One region of the Brevibacillus brevis NBRC 100599 genome, then DNA from elsewhere that is predicted to be linked to it. Evidence: riboswitches for the same ligand, from Rfam matches in the RefSeq annotation. Region 1 holds a riboswitch; each other region holds the start of a gene.
What was found. A riboswitch is a leader RNA that binds a small molecule or an ion and turns the genes downstream of it on or off. The one in region 1 is predicted to bind lysine.
Positions count from the first base shown of each region.

Region 2: linked by a shared signal. The riboswitch ahead of BBR47_RS08740 (aspartate kinase) and the one ahead of dapD (2,3,4,5-tetrahydropyridine-2,6-dicarboxylate N-acetyltransferase) in region 1 are both predicted to bind lysine.
Region 3: linked by a shared signal. The riboswitch ahead of BBR47_RS05960 (amino acid permease) and the one ahead of dapD (2,3,4,5-tetrahydropyridine-2,6-dicarboxylate N-acetyltransferase) in region 1 are both predicted to bind lysine.

Region 1 is NC_012491.1:4,087,341-4,094,758, reverse strand. It holds gene BBR47_RS19590 (class I SAM-dependent methyltransferase) at 1-387, opposite strand, end outside; gene BBR47_RS19585 (hypothetical protein) at 579-2,618, shown strand; gene BBR47_RS19580 (hypothetical protein) at 2,681-2,875, shown strand; gene BBR47_RS19575 (EcsC family protein) at 2,889-3,743, shown strand; gene BBR47_RS19570 (GNAT family N-acetyltransferase) at 3,718-4,266, opposite strand; gene BBR47_RS19565 (flavodoxin) at 4,335-4,775, opposite strand; lysine riboswitch at 4,916-5,105, shown strand; gene dapD (2,3,4,5-tetrahydropyridine-2,6-dicarboxylate N-acetyltransferase) at 5,197-5,907, shown strand; gene BBR47_RS19555 (aspartate aminotransferase family protein) at 5,922-7,136, shown strand; gene BBR47_RS19550 (N-acetyldiaminopimelate deacetylase) at 7,140-7,418, shown strand, end outside.
Region 2 is NC_012491.1:1,736,407-1,743,824, reverse strand. It holds gene sdhB (succinate dehydrogenase iron-sulfur subunit) at 1-305, opposite strand, end outside; gene sdhA (succinate dehydrogenase flavoprotein subunit) at 324-2,081, opposite strand; gene BBR47_RS08750 (succinate dehydrogenase cytochrome b558 subunit) at 2,101-2,712, opposite strand; gene BBR47_RS08745 (YslB family protein) at 3,141-3,593, shown strand; gene BBR47_RS08740 (aspartate kinase) at 3,643-4,884, opposite strand; lysine riboswitch at 5,116-5,302, opposite strand; gene uvrC (excinuclease ABC subunit UvrC) at 5,405-7,186, opposite strand; gene BBR47_RS08730 (DUF2164 domain-containing protein) at 7,225-7,418, opposite strand, start outside.
Region 3 is NC_012491.1:1,151,055-1,158,472, reverse strand. It holds gene BBR47_RS05980 (alpha/beta fold hydrolase) at 1-275, opposite strand, end outside; gene BBR47_RS05975 (inositol monophosphatase family protein) at 456-1,256, shown strand; gene BBR47_RS05970 (CGNR zinc finger domain-containing protein) at 1,288-1,845, opposite strand; gene BBR47_RS05965 (DinB family protein) at 2,014-2,508, shown strand; lysine riboswitch at 2,593-2,778, shown strand; gene BBR47_RS05960 (amino acid permease) at 2,892-4,340, shown strand; gene BBR47_RS05955 (hypothetical protein) at 4,558-5,421, shown strand; gene BBR47_RS05950 (hypothetical protein) at 5,571-5,762, shown strand; gene BBR47_RS31175 (hypothetical protein) at 5,755-5,901, shown strand; gene BBR47_RS05940 (TolC family protein) at 6,119-7,174, shown strand; gene BBR47_RS05935 (aminoglycoside phosphotransferase family protein) at 7,246-7,418, opposite strand, start outside.

The sequences.
Region 1 (7,418 bases):
GGCAACAAAGCGTCCACCGGGAGCAAGAGCCAACCAAACGGTTTCAACGACTTCTGCAGGGCGTTTCATCCAGTGGAGTGCGGCATTGGAAAAGACAGCGTTGTAACTGACATCTGTACGATACGTATGCGCATCGGCTACTTCAAAAGCAAACGGCGGATATTTTTTGCGAGCAGCCTCAATCATGGTTGCAGAAAAGTCGATTCCTGTTACATATGCTCCTGCAAGCGATAGTTCGGCACACAGGTCGCCTGTTCCACAGCCTAAGTCAAGAATGCTTTCTCCAGGAGCCGGCTGTAGCCAGTCCACTAACCCTTTGCCGTATTCAGAAACGAAATTCATTTTGGCGTCGTACAGTCCGGCATTCCATTGATTGGCTTGTACCATCTGAATCCCCTCCTTTTCATCCATTTTTACCGACTAGGGAGATATAAGTCAAATCTATATAAATTATAAACCGGATAGTATTTAACTATATCTAACGCGCGAAAAAGCTCTATGTTTGTAAAGGATATTGCGCCGTTTTTGTCGAATGATCACAGTTGAAAATTGTAAGGAAGAAAGTAGGAGGACAATTCGTGAAAAAATGGGTTGTAAAAGCACTTCTAGTGTGTTTGGCAACGGGCACCCTTTTGTCAGGTGTGTCAGTACCGCCAGCCATGGGGGCCGGGGCAACAGCATCCATGAAAAAAAACAGCCAAGTATCTAAGCCACTCCGGCAGCAGCCTGTTCACGATATGGTTATCTTTAACGATTATCAGGTTGCAGGACTGGATTCAAATGGTTGGAACTGGGTGAAGAATGATGAGTTTATTCTTCCTCCCGAGACACCACTTGATATTGACGTGATACAGACTACTTATGGAACTGGCACCAACATCAATCGGAAGCAAGTTTTATTGGATGGCGTAGAGTTACCGGAGTATCAAGCCGAAAATACCTCGTCACAAACTACTTTCAAATGGCAAGTACCTCGGTTTACCATTCCAGCACAAAAGCTGTCTGCTGGCTCGCATACCTTGACCTTTGTTGTGACAGATGCCAAAGGCAAGAGCAGCACAGTGCATGTGCGATTTCTGGTAGAGGCCATAAATTACCCGAGCATATTTAACGGGGAAAAGGCAGAGGGAGAACCAGTACCAAGTGGCGGGCAAACGGCGATTTTTGGAATGATGGGTTCACACGACTTTACCAGTTCTGTACGGGGCACGTGGAAATTAACAAATAAGTCCACGAGTACAGAGATGAGGTCTGTTCAAGAAACAGTATTTTCGACGGGGACGTTGTTGACGGGGCAGTATGAGCTCCTCTTTGTTCCAGATGATACAACCATGTCACCTTGGATGACAACGATTCAAGTAGGCGTTGCAGAGCTGTACATGGGAACGGATGCAAGCGGTCAAAAGCTGACGCAAGATCAGAAAATAACAGCTCCAGCAGCACCAGGGAAAGTTCCATTGTATTCGCCAATCCCAGGAAGATGGTCGGTGAACGGGACAGGACAAACCTTGACAGACGCGCAACATTTTGAGGTGGACATTCCTGAGAGACTGGCTGGAATCACAATCGCTGTCACGTTTGAGCCTGTTTCGGGGCAAAAAGAGAAATCGTCTTTGTGGGGCGATACTTCGGCGACAACGGTTCAAATACAAATACCAGGTGCACCAAATGCCTGCGGCCCTGCTGGTGGAAATGTCACGATGGATGTGTTGATGAAGCAAAACGAAAAATCAACACCGACGGTAGAAAAGATGAACCTGTATTCCTCTGATAATACAGTCAAGCTGTATCAGAATCCTGTTCATGTGATCTGGCTGACCACTGCTGCCGAGCACATTGAAAAGGGAAGTGAAGCAGATGATGATGAGGGGCCAGGTGTATGGGCGATCGATAACGTCATTGCCGATGAGAGCAAATTGAATTGGGATCACACGGGATTGCTGTTGTCCGGCTACAAGCCAGGTCGCTACAAAGTCAACTACTATAGTAAAAGAGACCCGGCGCAAGTCTGGTGCGGCTATGTTCAAGTGATAGAAGATTCGCCTCCAATCAAGTCGTATCCGGCATGTGAGCCAGGGGATACAGGTGTGAGTCCACCAAGTTCGTCACTTCTTCTTCGAAGCGAGAGCGGCAAGGAATACCGGGACGGACAAAAGATTACCGTGAACGCAGGCGATGATCTCGAAATGGAAGACCTAAGGCTGATCGCTACTCATGCTGAGCTAGTCGGATCCAAAAAGATCAGGGATAAGAGCGAAAAGAAGTCCTACTATATGCCAAAATTTGAATGGAAACATGGCGAGATCGGTATTGGTGCCAACCGGAAGCACAGTAATGGTACCATTTCCTCAGAAAATCGGATCGAGATCTTTTTCGGGGAAGAAGAGATCGCCAGCATCAAGCCCAGCAAAGGTGATGTCGACGATAGCGAGGGACTTGAATCACTGAATTTGAACAGGTATATCGATACGGATAAGCCTGGGGAATACAAGATCAAGGTAACGAATACGCTCAGCAATAAGACCTGCACGGTTATCAACTCCAAAAGAAAGTACACGAAGAAAAACGATGTAAATGAGCGTAATGAAACATTGACGCTTACCATTGAAGTGAAATAGTAGATAGGAAACCCCCTTGCATTTTGGCATGGGGGTTTTCGACTACAAGGGGAGGAAGCTCTGTGACAAATGAACAGAAGGTAATCTTGGAAAAGTTCGGCTTTCGGATCGAAGGAGAGCAAGTGAAACATTTGAAGCTGGGGATCGTAAGAAATATAAAAGAATTCGTCTGCCACGCCACGCCAGAAGAGTTGCAGGACTATATCAAGTCCATCTTGCGCAACCAATGTCAGTGGAAGCGAGGAGAATCTGAGTGAGCAGGCAGGGAGGTTGTTGGGGTTGAAAGAGTCTAGGGAGACATTGGTTACGGCCTTACGCGAAGTGGAGGACTGGGAGAAGGATCAGAACGACTTGTGGTTCTGGGAAAAGCTTGGCAGACTTCCTTTTGTTCTCTTGGATCGGATTACGCCTGCATTTGTTCAGGAGAAGCTGGGAAAAGCCGTAGATGAAATGGCAGCCTTTCTCGAGACAGGTGGGACTTATTTGGTGCAGGATGAATCCATATACAAGTGGTTTGACAAACGCTTAGAGGGATACGGTTCTTCTGTAATTGGCAAGGAGGAGATTGCTGCTGTACCGCTTACAATCATGAATGATGTCGCAATGGAGCTGAAGGATTCACGTGCGAATTTTGCCACGGTACAAGGTGCGACGACTGGCTTCGGGGGGATATTTACCCTTGCGATCGATATCCCGCTATTGATGGGGACATCCCTAAAAGTATTACAAGAGATGGCGCTTGCCTATGGCTATCGACCGGAAGAGAAGAGGGAGCGGCTGTTTGTCGTCAAATGCTTGCAATTTGCTTCATCAGACATCGTAGGGAAAAAAGCGATACTCGCTGAGCTCTCCCGCTTTGATGAACCAAGTGCGCAGAGAGAGGTAATGGCACAATTGCAGGGATGGCGTGAAGTCGTGGTTACGTACACAGAAAACTTCGGGTGGAAAAAGTTATTTCAAATGGTGCCTATCGCGGGTATTTTGTTCGGAGCGTATTTGAATCGCTCAACTGTAAAGGATGTCGCCGAAGCGGGGATGATGCTGTACCGCAAACGGCGCATCCTGGAGCGGCTGCGCGAGATTGAAAAGAGCATGGAGATTACACAGACCACTCCTCAGCAGTAAGAGCGTAGATGAGATGGTCCTCCCATACACCGTTAATTTGCAAATAGCGTAACGATAGCCCCTCCTGGCGAAAACGGTTTTTTTCCAAGACACGAATGGAAGCTTGGTTGCGAGGCATGACAGCCGCTTGTACCCTGTGTAGCCCAATATCCGTTAAAGCAAAGCGAAGGGCAAGATTTACAGCTAGTGTTGTATAGCCTTTGCCATTGCAGGTCTGATCCATGAAGTAGCCAATCGTCGCATTTTGCCATGCGCCGCGTGCGACATTCGACAACGCTACACGTCCAATCATCTTTTCAGATTCCCGGGAGAATACACCAAAAGCATAGGCAGTACCACGTTCAAAATCATTCTGTGCTTGTGAAATCTGTTCTTGCTGTGCTGGAAGGGTCAGAAATGAAGCGGGGCGGATCGGTTCAAATGGTTGGAGAAATTCATGATTACGCAGCCGAAGCTCTAGGAGCTCGGCTGCGTCTTGTTGGTGGAGAGGCCGTAACAGAATCTCGTCTGTATGTAGTGGCATGAGATCAATCCTCCTTAAAAAGTTGGATTGATAGTATAGCATGTGCCAGAGTATTTGGGAAACATCGATTAGCCGAGCAATTCAGCAAACGATACCCCGAATGCTTTGCAAGTTTCCACTTCTTTTGCTGTAGGAGAAAGCTCGATTTTCAAACCTTCCAGAGGAGTTTCTGCGCCACGCTCACTCGCCTTTTTCAGCAAAATATCAACAGCTGCACCGACATGCTCGTAAGCGGAATCGCAAGAGCCAAAAGCAACAACCTTTTTCCCACTAAGGTCAATATCGTCCATCTCCTCATAGAAATCCAGGCATTCATCTGGAAGTTCGCCATCGCCCCATGTGTAGGCACCAAGCAAGATTCCGTCGTAAGCCTCGAGTTCTTTTGCATTCGCGTCCATTACTTCTTTTATCTCCAGCTCAGCACCAGTTGAACGAATACCTTCTGCAATTGCTTCAGCAATTTCCTGTGTATTCCCTGTCATGCTCGCGTATACCATCAAAATGCTCATAAAACGTAAAACCTCCAGTTAGATAATGAGTATCATTCTCACAAATAAAATTAATGAAAATGAGAATCGTTGTCAATAACTTTTTTCATCTTGCCACGTTTCATTGATTTTGGTAGAGTTAAATAAAATTAATATAATGTACACTAAATAGAGGTGCGCCGAAGAAGAGTAAGCCTTTTCGTAATCTGCCAGGGGGCAGGAGAAGGAAGAAAGGCTAAAGCGCCGAAGCTTATGCTATGCCCCTACGTAGCACAGGCTGGGGTGTTTCATGAAAAATGAACATCCTGTCACAAGGGACCTTACATCTTTTTGTGGAGCGCTATTTATGATTTGCTTACGTAGTATCAAAAGCAATGAGATAGCGAATGCACTCATTGCTTTTTTTGATTTACCATGCTGTTATTTTGAGGAGGATGTAACAATGAACATGATGGATGCTAACGAAATTATCGCGTTTATTCAAAAAAGCGAAAAGAAAACACCTGTGAAGGTATATGTGAAAGGGAACCTGGAAGGAATCGACTTTGGTGCGAGCTCCAAAGCCTTCATTACTGGTCCGACTGGTGTTGTTTTTGGTGAGTGGAAAGAGATTGAGCCAGTACTCGCTGCTAACGCAGACAAAATTGAAGATTATGTAGTAGAAAGCGATCGTCGCAACTCCGCTATTCCATTGCTGGATACAAAAGGGATTCAAGCGCGTATTGAGCCAGGCGCAATTATCCGTGACCAAGTGACAATCGGTAACAATGCGGTCATCATGATGGGTGCTTCCATTAACATCGGTGCAGTGATCGGTGAAGGTACGATGATTGATATGAATGTTGTAGTAGGTGGACGTGGAACCATCGGGAAAAACTGCCACATCGGTGCTGGATCGGTTATCGCAGGCGTTATCGAGCCGCCGTCTGCACAGCCAGTTGTTGTCGAGGATGATGTTGTCATCGGAGCAAATGCTGTCATTCTGGAAGGTGTACGCGTAGGAAAAGGTGCTGTTGTTGCAGCAGGTGCTGTCGTCATTGAAGATGTACCTCCATACGTAGTAGTTGCGGGAACACCTGCACGTGTGATCAAGCAAATCGATGAAAAAACTCGTTCCAAGACAGAGATCAAGCAGGAGCTACGTCAGCTGTAAGGGAGAGAGTGCACATGGACTGGCGTTCGCTCGATGAACAATATATCGTCTCCTCTTATAAAAGAATTCCGATTGCCATAGAGAAAGGCGAAGGAAATTACTTGTACGATACGAATGGGAAGAGTTATCTCGACTTGTTTACTGGACTCGCGGTAAACGTTTTGGGGCATTCTCATCCGCGCATTGTACAGGCTCTGCGTGAGCAGGGAGAGCGCTTCTTGCATATTTCCAATGTATTTTTAAACAAGCCGGCTATTCGATTAGCGGAGCGTTTGGTTGCGAACAGCATCAGCGGTAAGGTGTTTTTCACCAACTCTGGTGCGGAGGCCACAGAGTCTGCGATCAAGCTGATTCATAAATGGACGAAAAACGAGGGAGCAGGTCGTGAAGGCATCGTTGTTTTACGCAACAGCTTTCACGGGCGAACACTTGGAGCAGTACGTCTGACGAGGCAGGCTCACGTCTATCAAGACTTTCCTCAGCCAGCTTTTCCTGTTTATGAACTGGATGTGGAGGACACGGCAGGATTGCGAGCGATTTGCCAGGAGGCAAGACCCGCTGCGGTCCTTATGGAGCCAGTCTTGGGTTCCGGCGGTGTCGTACCACTAACAGAAGCGTTCTTGCGAGAGGTAGCTGCCATCTGTGAACAAGAAGGCATGCTCTTTGTCATGGACGAAATCCAGACAGGAATGGGCAGAACAGGAAAGCTGTTTGCTTATGAGCATGCAGGCGTAACGCCAGATCTCATCCTATTCGCCAAAGGCATAGGGGGAGGGCTTCCACTCGGCGGTGTCATCGCTGGTCCAAAGCTGATGAACCAGTTCAAACCGGGGGATCACGGAACGACATTTGCACCATCGCCATTGTCTGCTGCCCTGGGGAATGTCGTGTTGGACGAATTGCTTAATCCAGCCTTCATCCCTCATGTAGAAGAAGTGATTGCGTACCTGTGGTCGGGTTTGGAAGCGTTGCGAACGCGTCTTCCAGATCAACTGCAATCTCTTCGCGGAAAAGGCTTGATGGTTGGAATTCCGCTCTCTTCCACCCCGGAAGAGGTAAGCCACTTGCAGCAAGCATTGCTTGACGAAGGAATCCTTGTAGACGTGACGCAGAAAACGATTGTTCGTCTGCTTCCGCCACTGACGTTGACAAAAGCCGATGTCGACCGTTTCCTTGCTGTGTTTGAAGAGCAATTAACAGCAAGAACAGGTTCGAAAAAGGAGGCGTAGACCATGACGACTTCCTTGTTTACACAAATTCGCCGAGATTTGCACCAAATACCGGAGCCAGGCTTCGCGGAAGTGAAGACGCAACAATACTTGCTCGATTATTTGAAAAAGCTGCCTCAGGAGCGAATCGAGATCAAAACGTGGCGGACAGGCATTTTGGTCAAGCTGGCAGGAACAAAGCCAAAACGACTAATTGCCTGGCGGACGGATATGGATGGCCTACCGATCGTAGAGGAAACGTCCTATCCGTTTCGATCGCTTCATGAAGGGTATATGCATGCT
Region 2 (7,418 bases), 2.4 Mb from region 1:
AAGGTGCTCATTGGCTCAAGACGAATCGGCTGTTCCAGTTTATCTACCAGTGCCGAGCACGCTTGACGTGGTCTTCCGTTAATAACCATCGAGCACGCACCGCATACTTCTTCCAAGCAGTTCGATTCCCAGTTAACTGGAGACGTTTTTTGACCTTGTGCGTTGAGTGGATTACGTTGGATCTCCATCAAAGCACTGATCACGTTCATACCAGGACGGTAAGGGATTTTGAACTCTTCCTTGTACGGAGTGCTGTCAGGGCTATCTTGACGAGTGATAATCAAATGAATCAATTTTTCTGCCATGATCAGTTTCCTCCTCTCTTAATGCTTCTTGTCAGACGTATAGTCACGTTTACGTGGTGCGATCAGGGATACGTCGATGTCTTCATAGTAGATTTCAGGCGCAGTCGTTTCAGCATTGAACTTCGCCATTGTCGTCTTCATGAAGTTTTCGTCATCACGCTCAGGGAAGTCAGGCTTGTAGTGAGCACCGCGGCTCTCGTCGCGCTTGAGCGCACCAATTGTGATCGCGCGGGACAGTGCGAGCATGTTCCACAGATGACGGGTAAACGCCGCACCAGAGTTGCTCCATTTATTTGTATCGTTGATGTTGATTTTCTTGTAGCGTTCCATCAGTTCAACGATCTTATCATCCGTTTTTTGCAGACGGTCGTTGTAACGTACTACCGTTACGTTGTCAGTCATCCACTCACCCAGTTCCTTGTGGATCAGGTAAGCATTTTCTGTTCCGTCCATTTTCAGGATGCTGTCATATTTCGCTTGCTCTTTGCTTGTGAAGCCGTCGAAGAGCGTGGAAGACAGGTCATCAGAGGATTGGTTCAAGCCATTGATGTACTCGATCGCTTTTGGACCTGCTACCATACCACCATAGATCGCGGACAAGAGGGAGTTCGCACCCAAACGGTTTGCACCGTGCTGAGAGTAATCGCACTCACCTGCTGCAAACAAACCAGGGATATTGGTCATTTGGTTGTAGTCTACCCACATACCACCCATGGAGTAGTGAACCGCAGGGAAAATCTTCATTGGAACTTTACGTGGGTCATCCCCAACAAATTTTTCGTAAATCTCGATAATACCGCCCAATTTTACATCCAGTTCTTTTGGATCTTTGTGGGACAGGTCGAGGTATACCATGTTTTCGCCGTTGATACCCAGCTTCATATCTACGCAAACAGAGAAGATTTCGCGAGTCGCGATGTCACGCGGAACCAGGTTTCCGTAAGCAGGGTATTTATCTTCCAGGAAGTACCAAGGCTTACCGTCTCTGTACGTCCATACACGACCACCCTCACCACGAGCAGACTCGGACATCAGACGCAGCTTGTCGTCGCCCGGGATTGCAGTTGGGTGAATTTGGATCATCTCACCATTGGAGTAGATAACCCCTTGTTGGTACGCCGCAGATGCTGCTGTACCAGTATTGATAATCGAGTTCGTCGATTTACCGAAGATGATACCAGGTCCGCCTGTTGCCAAAATAACGGCATCCGCACGGAAGGATTGAATTTCACCGGAACGCATGTTCTGTGCAGTAATCCCGCGACAGGTTCCTGTATCGTCCAAAACGGCTCCGAGGAAATCCCAATATTCGTACTTGGTTACCAGACCTTCAGCTTCATAACGGCGTACTTGTTCGTCCAATGCGTACAAAAGCTGTTGTCCAGTTGTCGCACCCGCAAAAGCGGTACGGTGATGCTTGGTTCCCCCGAAACGACGGAAGTCCAACAGACCTTCTGGCGTACGGTTAAACATAACGCCCATACGGTCCAACATATAGATGATGCCAGGTGCTGCATCGCACATTGCTTTAACTGGCGGTTGGTTTGCCAAGAAGTCTCCGCCATATACTGTATCGTCGAAGTGCTCCCATGTGGAGTCGCCTTCCCCTTTGGTATTTACCGCTCCGTTAATACCGCCCTGCGCACAGACAGAGTGGGAACGTTTTACCGGAACCAGGGAGAACAGCTGAACAGGAACGCCTTTTTCTGCTGCTTTGATGGTAGCCATCAAGCCGGCCAAACCTCCACCGACAATGATCAGTTTACCTTTTGCCATGTGTTTTGTCCCCCTATCCCTACAAAATGAAAGCCGACATCGCACGCAAGCCGATGAAGGTTACAATTACGAATACGCCCAAAGTCAGGAATGTTGCAATGCGCTGGGAACGCGGCCCAACTGTAATTCCCCAGTGAACCAGGAACGACCACAGTCCGTTGGAGAAGTGGAAAGTCGTGCTAATAATCCCGATAGTGTAGAATACGATCATTGCAGGACTGCTCAAAATGTTTGCCATCATGTCAAAATCCACGTGTGCACCCATTGCTTTTTGGATACGGGTTTCCCAAACGTGCCAAACGATAAAAATGAGGGTAATGACTCCTGTAACACGTTGCCACAAGAACATTTGGTTTCGGAAGTAGCCGAAGTTCCCTACGTTTTGCTTTGCTTGGAACGCAATGTAGATACCGTAAATAGCGTGAAACAGGATCGGGAGGTAGATGAAAACAAATTCAAGCACCAATACGAATGGAACATTTTCAATCAAACCAACTGTTTGATTAAAAGCTTCGGCTCCACGGGTCGCTTGGTAGTTAGCTGTCAAGTGAAACAGCAGGAAGAGCCCGATCGGAAACAAACCAAGAAGTGAGTGGAGCTTGTGACTGAGAAAGCTATGGCCTTTCGCCATACAATGGTCCCCCTTTCAATGTATGTAACTCTCAATTTTGTGAAAAACGTCAAGCATCACCGCAAGCGGTCCAAAACGGCTTCGACCGTTTTGATAGACCTTTCCCCAATATCCTAACCCATTGCCTCACCCATTAGACATAGCAAAACCACCACGATCATTTTATGAACGGGATCTTGACGCTGTTCACAAAATGACTGCGTTCACTAGATCAAATGAATTTGTCGGAATGTGTCAAAATACGAGAAAAAGTTGGGCAAAACTATGACCAAATCCAATTGTACTCTTGTCGACACAGAGCGTCAAGACAATCAATGTACTAAATACATTGATAGAATAACTTTGTTTAGTCCAGCTATTTTTTCTATTCCGATGTCATGAATGCGTGTCCCTCCTCATAATCTAGTAAAGACAGGAGGGAAGCACATATGAAAGAGAAGGATCAGCTTGCAGCACTATTGCCGCCAGAGACCATTCCCTATGCAGAGAGAATGAATATGCCCTATCTTGGCTATCATCTTCTACGCGAAACGCTTACTAGCACCCTGCTAGGCGATAGTGAAAACCATATTCTCTATTGGATAGGAAAAAATATGGGTCGCCAAATCCCCATTCAATCTGCAACAGGCCCGATTATGCCTTTTATTCGGCTTGGATTAGGTCAGCTAGACGTCCTCGAGGAGAACGAGCAAACGATCGTCTATTCACTCAATCATTCCATTTTTAGCTATCAGTCTATAGAAAGACTAGGTTGCAGTCTTTCCTTTGAAGCCGGGATCATCGCAGGTATGATTGAGCAGTGGAAAGAAAAAGAAGCGTTCAGCAAAATCGAAATGGAAAGCCCTTCAGACATACGCATCTCTGTACAAGTGGCGTCATGAACAAAATGCCCCCTCTACCTATAAGAAGGGAGAGGGAGCATCTATCTTTTTATACTCCGTGCACAACCGCGGTTTCCTCAACATCCAGACCATAGGCCGAATGAAGACTGCGAACAGCCAGCTCTGTCAAAGCTGCTGGAATGACGCAAGAAACCTTGATATCAGAAGTTGATACCATTTTAATAGAAATTTCTTTTTCTGCCAGAACGCGGAACATTTCGGCAGCTACCCCTGGATTGTTGATCATTCCAGAGCCGACAATGGATACTTTGGTCAAGCTTTCCTCGAAATCGACTTTTTCAAAGCCAAGCTCTTCTTTGTTTCTGTCCAGCGTATCCAGTGCTTTTTTCAGGTCATCCGCTGCAACTGTAAAAGAAATATTTGTAACAGTAGCATCATAAGAGCTTTGGATAATAATATCGACGTTCACCTGATTGTCCGCCAGCGTATTGAACAGACGGGAGAGTGTCCCGACCTTGGCAGGCATGCCGACAACCGTGATTTTGGCTACATCTTCATCGTGTGCAACTCCACTTACTACTCTTCCTGTTTCCATGTTGGCAACCTCCTCAACGTACGTACCATCTTCGGCAGTAAAGCTAGAGCGGACGACCAGCCTTACCTTGTATTTTTTCGCAGCCTCAACTGACCTAGGATGAAGAACCCCTGCACCGAGGTTCGCCAGCTCCAGCATCTCATCATACGAGATCGTATCCAGCTTGCTCGCAGCTGGAACCATTCGCGGATCAGCTGTATAAACCCCGGACACGTCCGTAAAGATTTCGCATTTCTCAGCGTTCAAGCTGGCTGCGAGTGTAACCGCAGATGTATCCGATCCACCGCGGCCGAGCGTCGTAATTTCCCCTTCGTCACTGATCCCTTGGAATCCTGCCACGATCACCACACGACCACGACCGAGCTCGGATTGAATCCGCTCTGGATCAATCTGCTTGATCCGTGCTCTTCCGTGAATCGCCTCTGTGGTGATTCCAGCTTGCCAGCCCGTAAGAGAAATGGCATCGTAGCCTTTTGTATGCAAGGCCATCGACAAAAGCGCGATCGATACCTGCTCCCCCGTGGTCAGCAGCATATCCATTTCACGCTCGGATGGGTATGCGCTAATCTGCTTGGCCATGTCTACCAACACGTCAGTAGATTTCCCCATTGCAGAAACAACAACTACCACATCATGCCCTTCCTCTTTATAGCTGATAATTCGATCCGCAACTCGTAAAATTCGCTCAATGGTACCTACAGAGGTGCCTCCGTATTTCTGCACGATCAACCCCATGCGGCTTCTCTCCCTTTTTCTCATATCCAATATTGGTATTTATCTCGTATCGTATGGTTTTTCACTATTCTCTCTATAAGGAAAAGTCTTGCATTTTTATTTTACAAAAAAGGCACCGACAAGGAATAAGACCTGCCGCTGCCTACTGTTTCGACATACCGGTTCCTCCCTCCCAATACACGCGGACAACGAAGATTGACAGTTATCACCATCAAAACTCACATTGACACACCGTGAGATAGCTCTCCATCTGACAATTGGTCATTGTGCAGATGACAGTCCTGCATTTGTTCAACGCAGACCCAGCATGGAGAAAAGCGGGTTTCCCTCCACACTTCGGCGAATTCCCCTTTCCCGACCCTTCACAGATACCCGATCTCAGGGTGGTACTCTTGGTTTTCGCGCCTCTACCTCACTCCATAATGGAAGTGAGGCTAACTATTCTGTTTGAATCGGATTATATCATGAGTCTAAAAATGGATCAATTCCTTTTTAAAGGTTGTTCCAAAAGCCACACTGGCTATGTGTCCAGCTTACGCAGATGCCCAATGATTTCTTTTGCCAGCTTGTCGCCGATTCCCAATTGGCGGAAGTCTTCAACGGTCGCCTCGCGCATTTTTTTCAACGAGCCAAAATGAGAGAACAACAGCTTGCGCCGCTTTTCACCAATACCCGGGATCTCATCCAACTGCGAGGAAAGCATTGTTTTTGTCCGGGATTGTCTGTGGAACGTAATAACAAAACGGTGGACTTCATCCTGGATACGCTGCAACAAATAAAACTCATAGCTATCACGTCTAAGATTTACAGGCTCTGGCGGATCTCCGTACATGAGCTGAGCAGTGCGGTGCTTCTCATCCTTCGCCAGACCACAGACAGGAATATAGAGACCTAGCTCGTTTTCCAGCACGTCCATAGCTGCACTGATTTGGCCTTTACCACCATCGATCACAATCAGGTCGGGCATTGGCTGGTTTTCTTTCAGCAGACGAGAGTAACGACGGCGAACAACTTCGCGCATGGAGCCGTAATCATCTGGTCCCTCTACGGTTTTGATCTTGAATTTGCGGTATTCCTTTTTATCAGGGCGGCCGTCTGTAAACACAATCATTGCAGACACTGGCTCTGTTCCCTGAATGTTGGAGTTGTCAAACGCTTCAATTCGATGAGGAACCGGAATCCCTAAAATGTGACCGAGATTGTGTACCGCTTGGACCGTACGAGCATCGTCCTTGGACATCAGCGCGAACTTCTCCTGCAAAGCAATACGGGCGTTCTCGGTAGCCATCTTCACGAGCTCATGCTTTTTGCCTCTTTTCGGAGCATGGACTTTGATGCCCAACCACTCAGCCAAAAGCTCTGGCTCACTCTCTTGCGGGAGCAGTATTTCTTTTGGCAGCGCATTTTGCTTGTCGTAGTAGAACTGGCTCACATAAGACATGAAGTCCTCGGTTTCGCTTCCATAGTATGGAAAGGAAGTCGTCTGACGCTCGATCATCTTCCCTTTTCGCATATAAAACACCTGGATGCACATCCAGCCTTTTTCCACGGCAAACCCGATAATGTCGCGGTCTATCGTATCGGTGAACGTGATCTTCTGCTTCTCCATTACGGCTTCGATGCTCTTGATCTGATCACGATATTCCTTAGCTCGTTCGAACTCCATGTTTTCTGCGGCTTGCAGCATTTTTTCCGTGAGGGTTTGCTTCATTTCCTCATGGCCACCATCGAGGAACTGGCTGATTTGATCCACCAAACGCTGGTTTTCCTCTGCCGATACCTCGTACACACAGGGCGCAAGACATTGTCCCAAATGGTAGTAAAGACAAACCTGCTTGGGCATATTGCGACATTTTCGCAACGGATAGAGTCGATCCAGCAGCTTCTTCACCTCGGAAGCATCTCCGGCATTCGGATAGGGCCCGAAATACTTGGCTTTATCTTTTAATACCTTACGGGTAATCTCCAGACGTGGCTGCGCCTCATTCGTAATCTTGATGTATGGATACGTCTTGTCATCGCGGAGCATGACATTGTAGCGCGGGTCGTGCTCCTTGATCAGGTTGCACTCGAGAATAAGCGCCTCAATCGCTGAGGATACCACAATGTACTCAAAGTCCACGATCTCACTGACCAACAGCTGCGTCTTCCCGTTATGACTGCCTGTAAAATACGAGCGGACGCGGTTTTTCAGCACCTTGGCTTTTCCGACGTAAATGATTTCCCCGCTCGCATTTTTCATCAGGTAGCAGCCTGGTTTATCTGGCAGGACGGCCAGTTTATCTTTTAAGGAGCTGTTCATGGCTGCTCTCTCCTCTTTGCTCTATATCTGCCTGGCATCTATTTGTTCTTTTGGATTGGCTTTTCCAATACATACAGTTCATCTTCTAAGGAACTCATCCGTTCCATCAGCAGCTTGCGGCTGTCTTGCACCCCTTGATTGTAATAGAAAGGGCCGAGCTCTTTTGAAAAAAAGGCAATCAACTCTTCCGTCTCCAAATTGCCGAGTGTTTCCGACCGTTCTTCTTTAAAAT
Region 3 (7,418 bases), 2.9 Mb from region 1:
TAGCCGGAGCCTGCCAAGGAACGGGCAATCGGTGCATAGCTCTCCGGTTTGACGAGTGCTCCCGGATATAAGATGAGTCCCGGTTCGCGTGACTCCCCGCCTTGGAAGATAATCCAGTCATTCGTATCCATGACTGTTATCCCTTCACCGCCTTGCATGGCCGTTAGTGCTGCCTGATCGGGCTGATATGGCTGCAAATACCATATAGCCAGACAAATCGCTGCAAGTGTCACCAATACGAGTGCCTGGAACCATTTTTTACGCGCTTGACTCATCCTGCCCACCTCGTTTCCGCCCCTATGTATGATGCTACTTATTATGTCTCAAACACGCTGCACATGTGCATAAATTGTGAATCTCGATATTTCCGTGGTGTTGACGAGCTGATTTTTATATAGTAGTATTCAAACATACTACCTAATTTTCACCAAAAAAGAGAAGGGATGGGAATTGTTATGAATCTACAAGATGTGCAATTTTGCGAGGAACTGGTAAGAAGTGCTGGAATGGAGCTGCTAGTGGAATTTGAAAAAGGCGCGCCCTGCCACAGCAAGGAAGCAATGGCTAAACGCTTTGAAGAGGTGAATCCCGTGGTTGAAGCTCGATTAAAGCGCTCATTATCCGAGCGGTTCCCCACCTATCAATTCTCTGACGCCGAATTCGATCTGGGTGCACAGGAAAAGCCTGAATTCACAAGTCCTTATTGGGTGATAGATGCAATCGATGGAGCCGTTCACTTTCTACAAAAAATGCCGATGTGGGCTACTTCCCTCTGCCTGATTGACGGAGGACGCACGGTTGTTTCTTTTGTCTATGATCCATGCCGTGATGAACTATTTACAGCAATTGACGGGCGTGGAGCTTTTTTAAACGGACAAAAAATTAGTACCTCATCCAAATCGCTTCTGAGTGAGTGCATTCTAGGGACGCTCTTTGCTTCCTCTGAGCCGATGAACCTCTTGGTCGGAAAGTATACAGCGAATTCCTTGACGCGAGTGATGCCAGAAGCTTTTGCCATCCGCATGCAAGGCGCGGTATCACTCCATCTGGCCTATGTGGCGTGCGGACGACTCGACGGTTACTGGGAATACGGTGAAGGGGTGTATGATTGGCTGGCTGGTGCCCTTCTGGTCCAGGAAGCCGGAGGCAAAATTACGGATACACAGGGGAATGATTTTTGCTGGAAAAGCACAGGCATCGTAGCAGCGGGCTCGACCATCTACCCTCAGCTGATCCAATTGACCCCAGCTTCATAACGAACAGATAAAAAGGGTGAGCCTATGCGCATCACCCTTTCTCCTTTTTCCGCTCACGAAAACGGCGCACCTTCATCAGGTTTCCGCACATTTTGTCATCGCACCAGCGGCGCACCCGGTTGCGGCTTTCATCATAAAACACCCAGCGGCAATCCTCGTTGTCACATATTTTGATTCGCTCCAGATGCTGCGGGGCAAGCAGCTCCGCGAAAGAAGCCGCAATTTGTGCCATGACGAGGGGCCATCCCTCTGCTTGACTGGATTGCTTTTGCCTGTAGCCGCCCTCCTCATCCACATACAACACCTGTATATGAAAAGGGGCGAGAGCCAACACTTTGTTCAATTCCGCAAGGTCCTCCTCTTGGAATCGGTCTCCACGGACAACGGCTTCCAGCATACGTCTCAAACGCTCCCGCAATTGCAAAAGAGACGCGGCATACGCCTCATTCATCGGCAGCGGAGCGGTTAGGTTGTATGTTTGCAAAAAGGATGACAGCCATTCCTGGTTCTCTAGGCGATTTTCCCAACGACCAGAACCGCGCCAATCCCGCCAATCACTATTTAAAAAATCGATACAAAGCCAGTCCATGTCATCCACTCTCCTGACGAAACCCTTCATTTTTCCCTCTTGTATGACCATACAGGATATGGTAATCTTTATTCGTAACCACCGTAACTAGATTAACCAGTTACAATTTCATTTCTTATTGCTATTATAGCGTTTCATCAATCTGTTTCACAGACGAGGAGGAAGCGTATGAATCGGAAGGAATTGCTTTTGCACGGATGGGAATGTGCGTATGACAAGGAAGACTGGTATCCACCCCTAAAAGAAGCGCTTTCCGGGATATCAGCAGCGGAGGCTAGCTGGCGCCCTGTGGGAGAAGCAGCCAACACCATCTGGGAAAACGTCAGCCACCTTCTTTATTACAAAGAACGCCTCTTGCATCGTCTTTTGGGCACCGAATTCCCTGGCTCCGCGGAGACGAACGATGATACCTTCACCCCATCCGGTGGTCCCGCTGACGAAGACGCTTGGCAAGCTACCCTCTTGAAAATGGAAAGCGTCCACCGCCACATTCATGAACAGCTTTCCTTGCTGACGGATGAAGAGTTAAACCAGATGGCTACCTATACACCCATTTACCAAAACGTAATGAGTCTTGTCTTGCATGATGCGTTTCATACGGGACAAATCGTCCAAGTTCGCAAGCTGCAAGGCTCCTGGCCCACCAGACGCTCATTTGAATAACAAAATTTCACATTGATTAATCCCGAACAATCCTTTATAGTTGTTAAATCACATAATTTCATACATGTTATCCTCATCTTTCACGGTGGGGATAGAGGTCGCGGCTTTTATATCATCCTGTACGAGATTCAGAGAAAATCAATGACTCCAGGTAAGGAAAATCCGCCGAAGCTCATATCGCGTCTCTGTGCGATTGGGTTGGGGCTGTACTCGAAAGGGGCAGAACTGTCACGTTTGCATGCCAAGCAAACGTGGTGAGCTATCTTCAGTGAAGGCTTGGTGGGGATTGGATGATACCGCCCTATGCCATTTTTTTGGCTATGGCGGTTTTTTAATTTCCGACCTTCCTTCTCAAAAATCAAGAAAGGTCGTGCAAGTAGCTTATGTCACAAAATCAATTGCAACGTGGTTTGAAAGCCCGACACCTGACGATGATCGCCATCGGCGGCTCGATTGGGACGGGATTGTTTCTCGCGAGTGGAGGCTCGATTCATTCCGCCGGACCAGGTGGAGCTTTAGTCGCCTATCTCGCTATTAGTATCATGGTTTACTTTTTAATGACCAGCTTGGGTGAAATGGCAGCCTTTATGCCTGTTTCCGGTTCGTTTTCGACGTATGCCACACGGTTCGTCGATCCATCTCTCGGCTTTGCTCTCGGTTGGAACTACTGGTACAACTGGGCGATTACCATTGCCGTCGAGCTGTCAGCTTCTGCACTCATTATGAAATATTGGTTCCCGGATACCCCAGCGATAGTGTGGAGCGCTTTGTTCCTCGGATTGCTGTTTGCCTTGAATCTCCTGTCTGTGAAAGCCTATGGAGAATCTGAATATTGGTTCGCCTTGATTAAAGTAGTAACGGTTATCATCTTTATTATTGTCGGTGTGTTGATGATTTTTGGCATTATGGGTGGTCAAGCAGTTGGCTTCCAAAACTTCACCAAAGGCGACGCGCCATTCAATGGCGGCTTCATGGCCCTGCTCGGTGTCTTTATGATTGCCGGATTCTCTTTCCAAGGAACAGAGCTGGTTGGTGTAGCAGCTGGGGAAAGCGAAGACCCTGCCCGCAATATTCCAAAGGCCATCCGTCAAATTTTTTGGCGCATCCTGCTCTTCTACATCCTCGCTATTTTGATCATCGGGTTGCTGGTTCCATACGATAATCCAAATCTGATCAGTGGCGACCTTACGGATATTGCGATCAGTCCGTTTACGATAGTATTTGAAAATGCCGGTTTTGCTTTTGCAGCATCCGTCATGAACGCGGTTATTCTCACGTCTGTATTGTCTGCTGGTAACTCTGGCATGTACGCCTCTACACGCATGCTGTGGAACTTGGCGAAGGAAGGAAAAGCACCAAAATGGTTCGCAAAAGTAACAAGTAACGGTGTACCAATCAATGCCTTGATCTTGACTGCGCTCATCGGCGCCCTTGCTTTTCTGTCCTCTCTGTTTGGGGATGGCGAAGTGTATGTATGGCTTTTGAATGCGTCCGGTATGTCAGGCTTCATCGCTTGGCTGGGAATTGCCATTAGTCACTACCGCTTCCGCAAAGCGTTTATCGCTCAGGGCCGAGACTTAAGCGAATTGCCTTATCGGGCAAAGTGGTTCCCGTTTGGACCGATTTTTGCCTTCATCATTTGCTGTATCGTTATTTTTGGGCAAAACTACTCCGCATTCATCGGGGGAACGGTCGACTGGTATGGCGTCCTGGTCTCTTACATTGGCCTGCCACTCTTCCTATTCATTTGGCTCGCTTATAAAATCACGCAAAAGACCAAGGTCGTCCCTCTTGAACAAGTAGACTTCAGCATGGATGAGCACACGAAATAATCGAAGAAAAATACGGACTTCCGTTATCTGAACGGGAGTCCTTTTTCATATTTGCCAACCTATTAAAAACCGCCCCACAATAGCCGATAGTATAGAAAAGAAGCAATTGAGATCCGTTTCCTTCCGTTCTCACAACTCATACTAGTCATCTGATAAAAGGTAAACATGATCTCCTGCCTTCACGACTGAACATGAATCCATGTGAGGAGAGTAGAACATGCAAATCCAATCGTATTCCCGCTACCTAACCCCCCAGCTCCCAACTAGCCAAACTGCACCTAAAATGGTGACGGGAACTAGTCTGGGATTGCCCAAGCCCGATACGGTAGACCTTCGTTCACACAAAGCACGCGAGCTACCTGCTGATGCCATCGAACATCACAGCGTCCAATTTTTCTTTAGCACTGAGATTAATGAGCGTTTGGATAAAATTTTCGCAGATAAGCCACCCGAGGCTCGCAAAGCCTTTGACCACATCCTGGAGCAAAACTTTTTCAACTCCCAATCCACCTACACCGATGAAGAAAGAGCTGCTTTGGTAGAAGTCGGTTTAACCCAAGGCAAATATTTGGCAGACCAATACATGGCTGATGAGAAAAATGCTGCTGAATTTTTGGATACCCTCCATCTGCTCGCAGGCGTTGCCAAAACACGAAAGGTTGACCCTGCAACTGGCAGTGTCAGTTACGTAGAGCTTCCGCAGAAACCACAAGGGGCGCCGAACGACTATGTTAATCCATCCAAGCTGATGGAGCGGTATGACCCAGAAGCCTACAAAAAAATGCAAGCGGCCACAACCAATCCAACAGAGAAAGTAAGCATGCTGATTCAATTCGTCAAAAAGCTGCAACATCGTCCAGACTGGATCACACAATACCGGAACGAACAAGCTACGCTTCTCTCCGATTTAAAAAACACAAAAATCACTAACCGCTTCGAGAATGTAAATACAAAGGACACCACTGAATTTGTTCGTCAAATGAATACGCTCACTGAAAATGCTTCCTTTTCAGCGATCACACCATTGCTACAAACGAATCTTGCTTCTTTTATGAAGAGCCTGGCCAAGAAAACGAGTTAACTGCACAAAGATGATCGGCACAGCCCCTCCCGAACTTTCTGGGACTTGGGCTGTTTTTTTCTGGTGTAGTCCGGGTCCCGTTGCTTTTCCATTTAAGGAAATGTACAGGCAGGTGGTGGATATACTAACCCGTAAAGGAGGAGACGAACATGGTTGACAATCGCGAAAACGACCTGCCTGATTTCAAGCAACTGGATGACAGACTGATCGCTCAACCTCCCACGAGTCCAATGCTCGCAATCCGTACCAATCTGGACAAGGAACCAAATGACGTCGACAATCCGTATGTGCAGCAAGACTCTACGTCCACTGGACAAAATAAGGGGGAAGCAAATGACTGATCGTACCTCACAGGAAAAGCCCGACATGGGTTATAACGGAAGCAATATGCATGGTTACTCCCTTACGCCAAAGGAAGGGACATTGAACCAAACTGCCAAGTCGGCTACGGAAAACAAAGAAAACAGGGACAAAGAATAGTACTTTTCCCATTATGAAAAACAAATCCCCTTTGGGGAAACTGGCAGTTGCTCACTTTGCCTTTTTCCGGAAGGGGATTTCTTTTGGGGTTCTGGCCAAGAACGTGGTGAAAAACATTTTTTTATTGACGAAATTGTATTGGAAATATATACTTTTCATGGATTTGATAATGAGAATCGTTATCAAATTCTTTTATATATAATCAGGAGGTTGCCCCATGAAATCCAGGCTCTTCAAACACATTTATAGTACAACTTTAGTCACTTCTCTCCTTACAGGTGGTGCCCATTTTGCTCTGGCTGCTCCACTCGTGGCCACTGCGGAACAGACGGATGTTTCCCCTTTGTCGCTAGATTTCGCAGTCGAACAGGCAATAAAGAACAGCGTTGATCTGGAGCTGCTTCGAATTGAATTAGATATAACGAAGTACGAAACATCCATCACACTAAGAGAAAAGGAAGAAATCAAAAAATCCGACGTCATAACTCTGGCTGATGCAAAAAAGAAATTCGAAGACGCCGCCAAAGCGATCAAAGAAGTGGTTGCCGATGAAGTCGCCCTGAATACGCAAAAAAACACCGTTCAATTGCAAGTACATAAAGCTTTCTTCGAAGTCCAATCATTAGACGCCAAGATCAAAGCGCAAAAGAAGAGCTTGCAAAGACAGTACTGGTTGAACTCCCAAGAAACAGAAGCTCACAAAAATCTTGCTGCCCTTGAAGCCAGCTATAAGCAAGCGTTGGCCAAGCTCAACGATTTATTGAATGAAAAAGCAGACAGACAATGGAGAATGATCGCGACTGATCTGACCCAGCACGAGCTGCTTTCCCTGGAGCAATTGCAAGCAAAGGCTTTTGAAAAGCGTCCTGAGATGATCAAAGCGCAAGCAGAAATAGATTTTACCCAAGTAAGAATTGATTACACGGCAGAGTATTCCGCACTAAGCACACATAAAGGAATAATTGCAAAAAATGAGCACAAAAAAGCGGAACTGCAAAAACAAAAAACGCAAAAGAAAATCGGTCAAGAAGTAAGTGACAACTATACGAAGGTACTGGCAGCGAAAAAGGCATTAGAAGAAAGTACAACAAAGAAAGAAACCGCATTGGAGCGCTATCAGGCAACAATCGATCAATATAGATTGGGGAAGGCATCGATGAAAGAATTGATGGAAGACGAAGCAAGCCTGTTTGACTCTGAAACAAAAGCAATTGAATCGGTTTACCAATACAATCTCGCTGCTACCACCTTGAACCAGTCAACTGGCTATTAATATTCCGCATTACGAAGGATCTCATTTATTCATATAAAATAAAGAAGGCTTCATCCCAAAGGGTGAAGCCCTTACTCATTTAACAGTCTCTCAAAAACTCCCGGCATCACCAGACGACCACCGTCTACCCCAAAATCCTCTATGAACCACCAAGCCGATAGCACACTATGACAATACGCCCACGCCAACACTCTCTCTTTTTGCAAAGACAGCGCCTTCGTCAGCCCATCGACCCGCTGCTTCA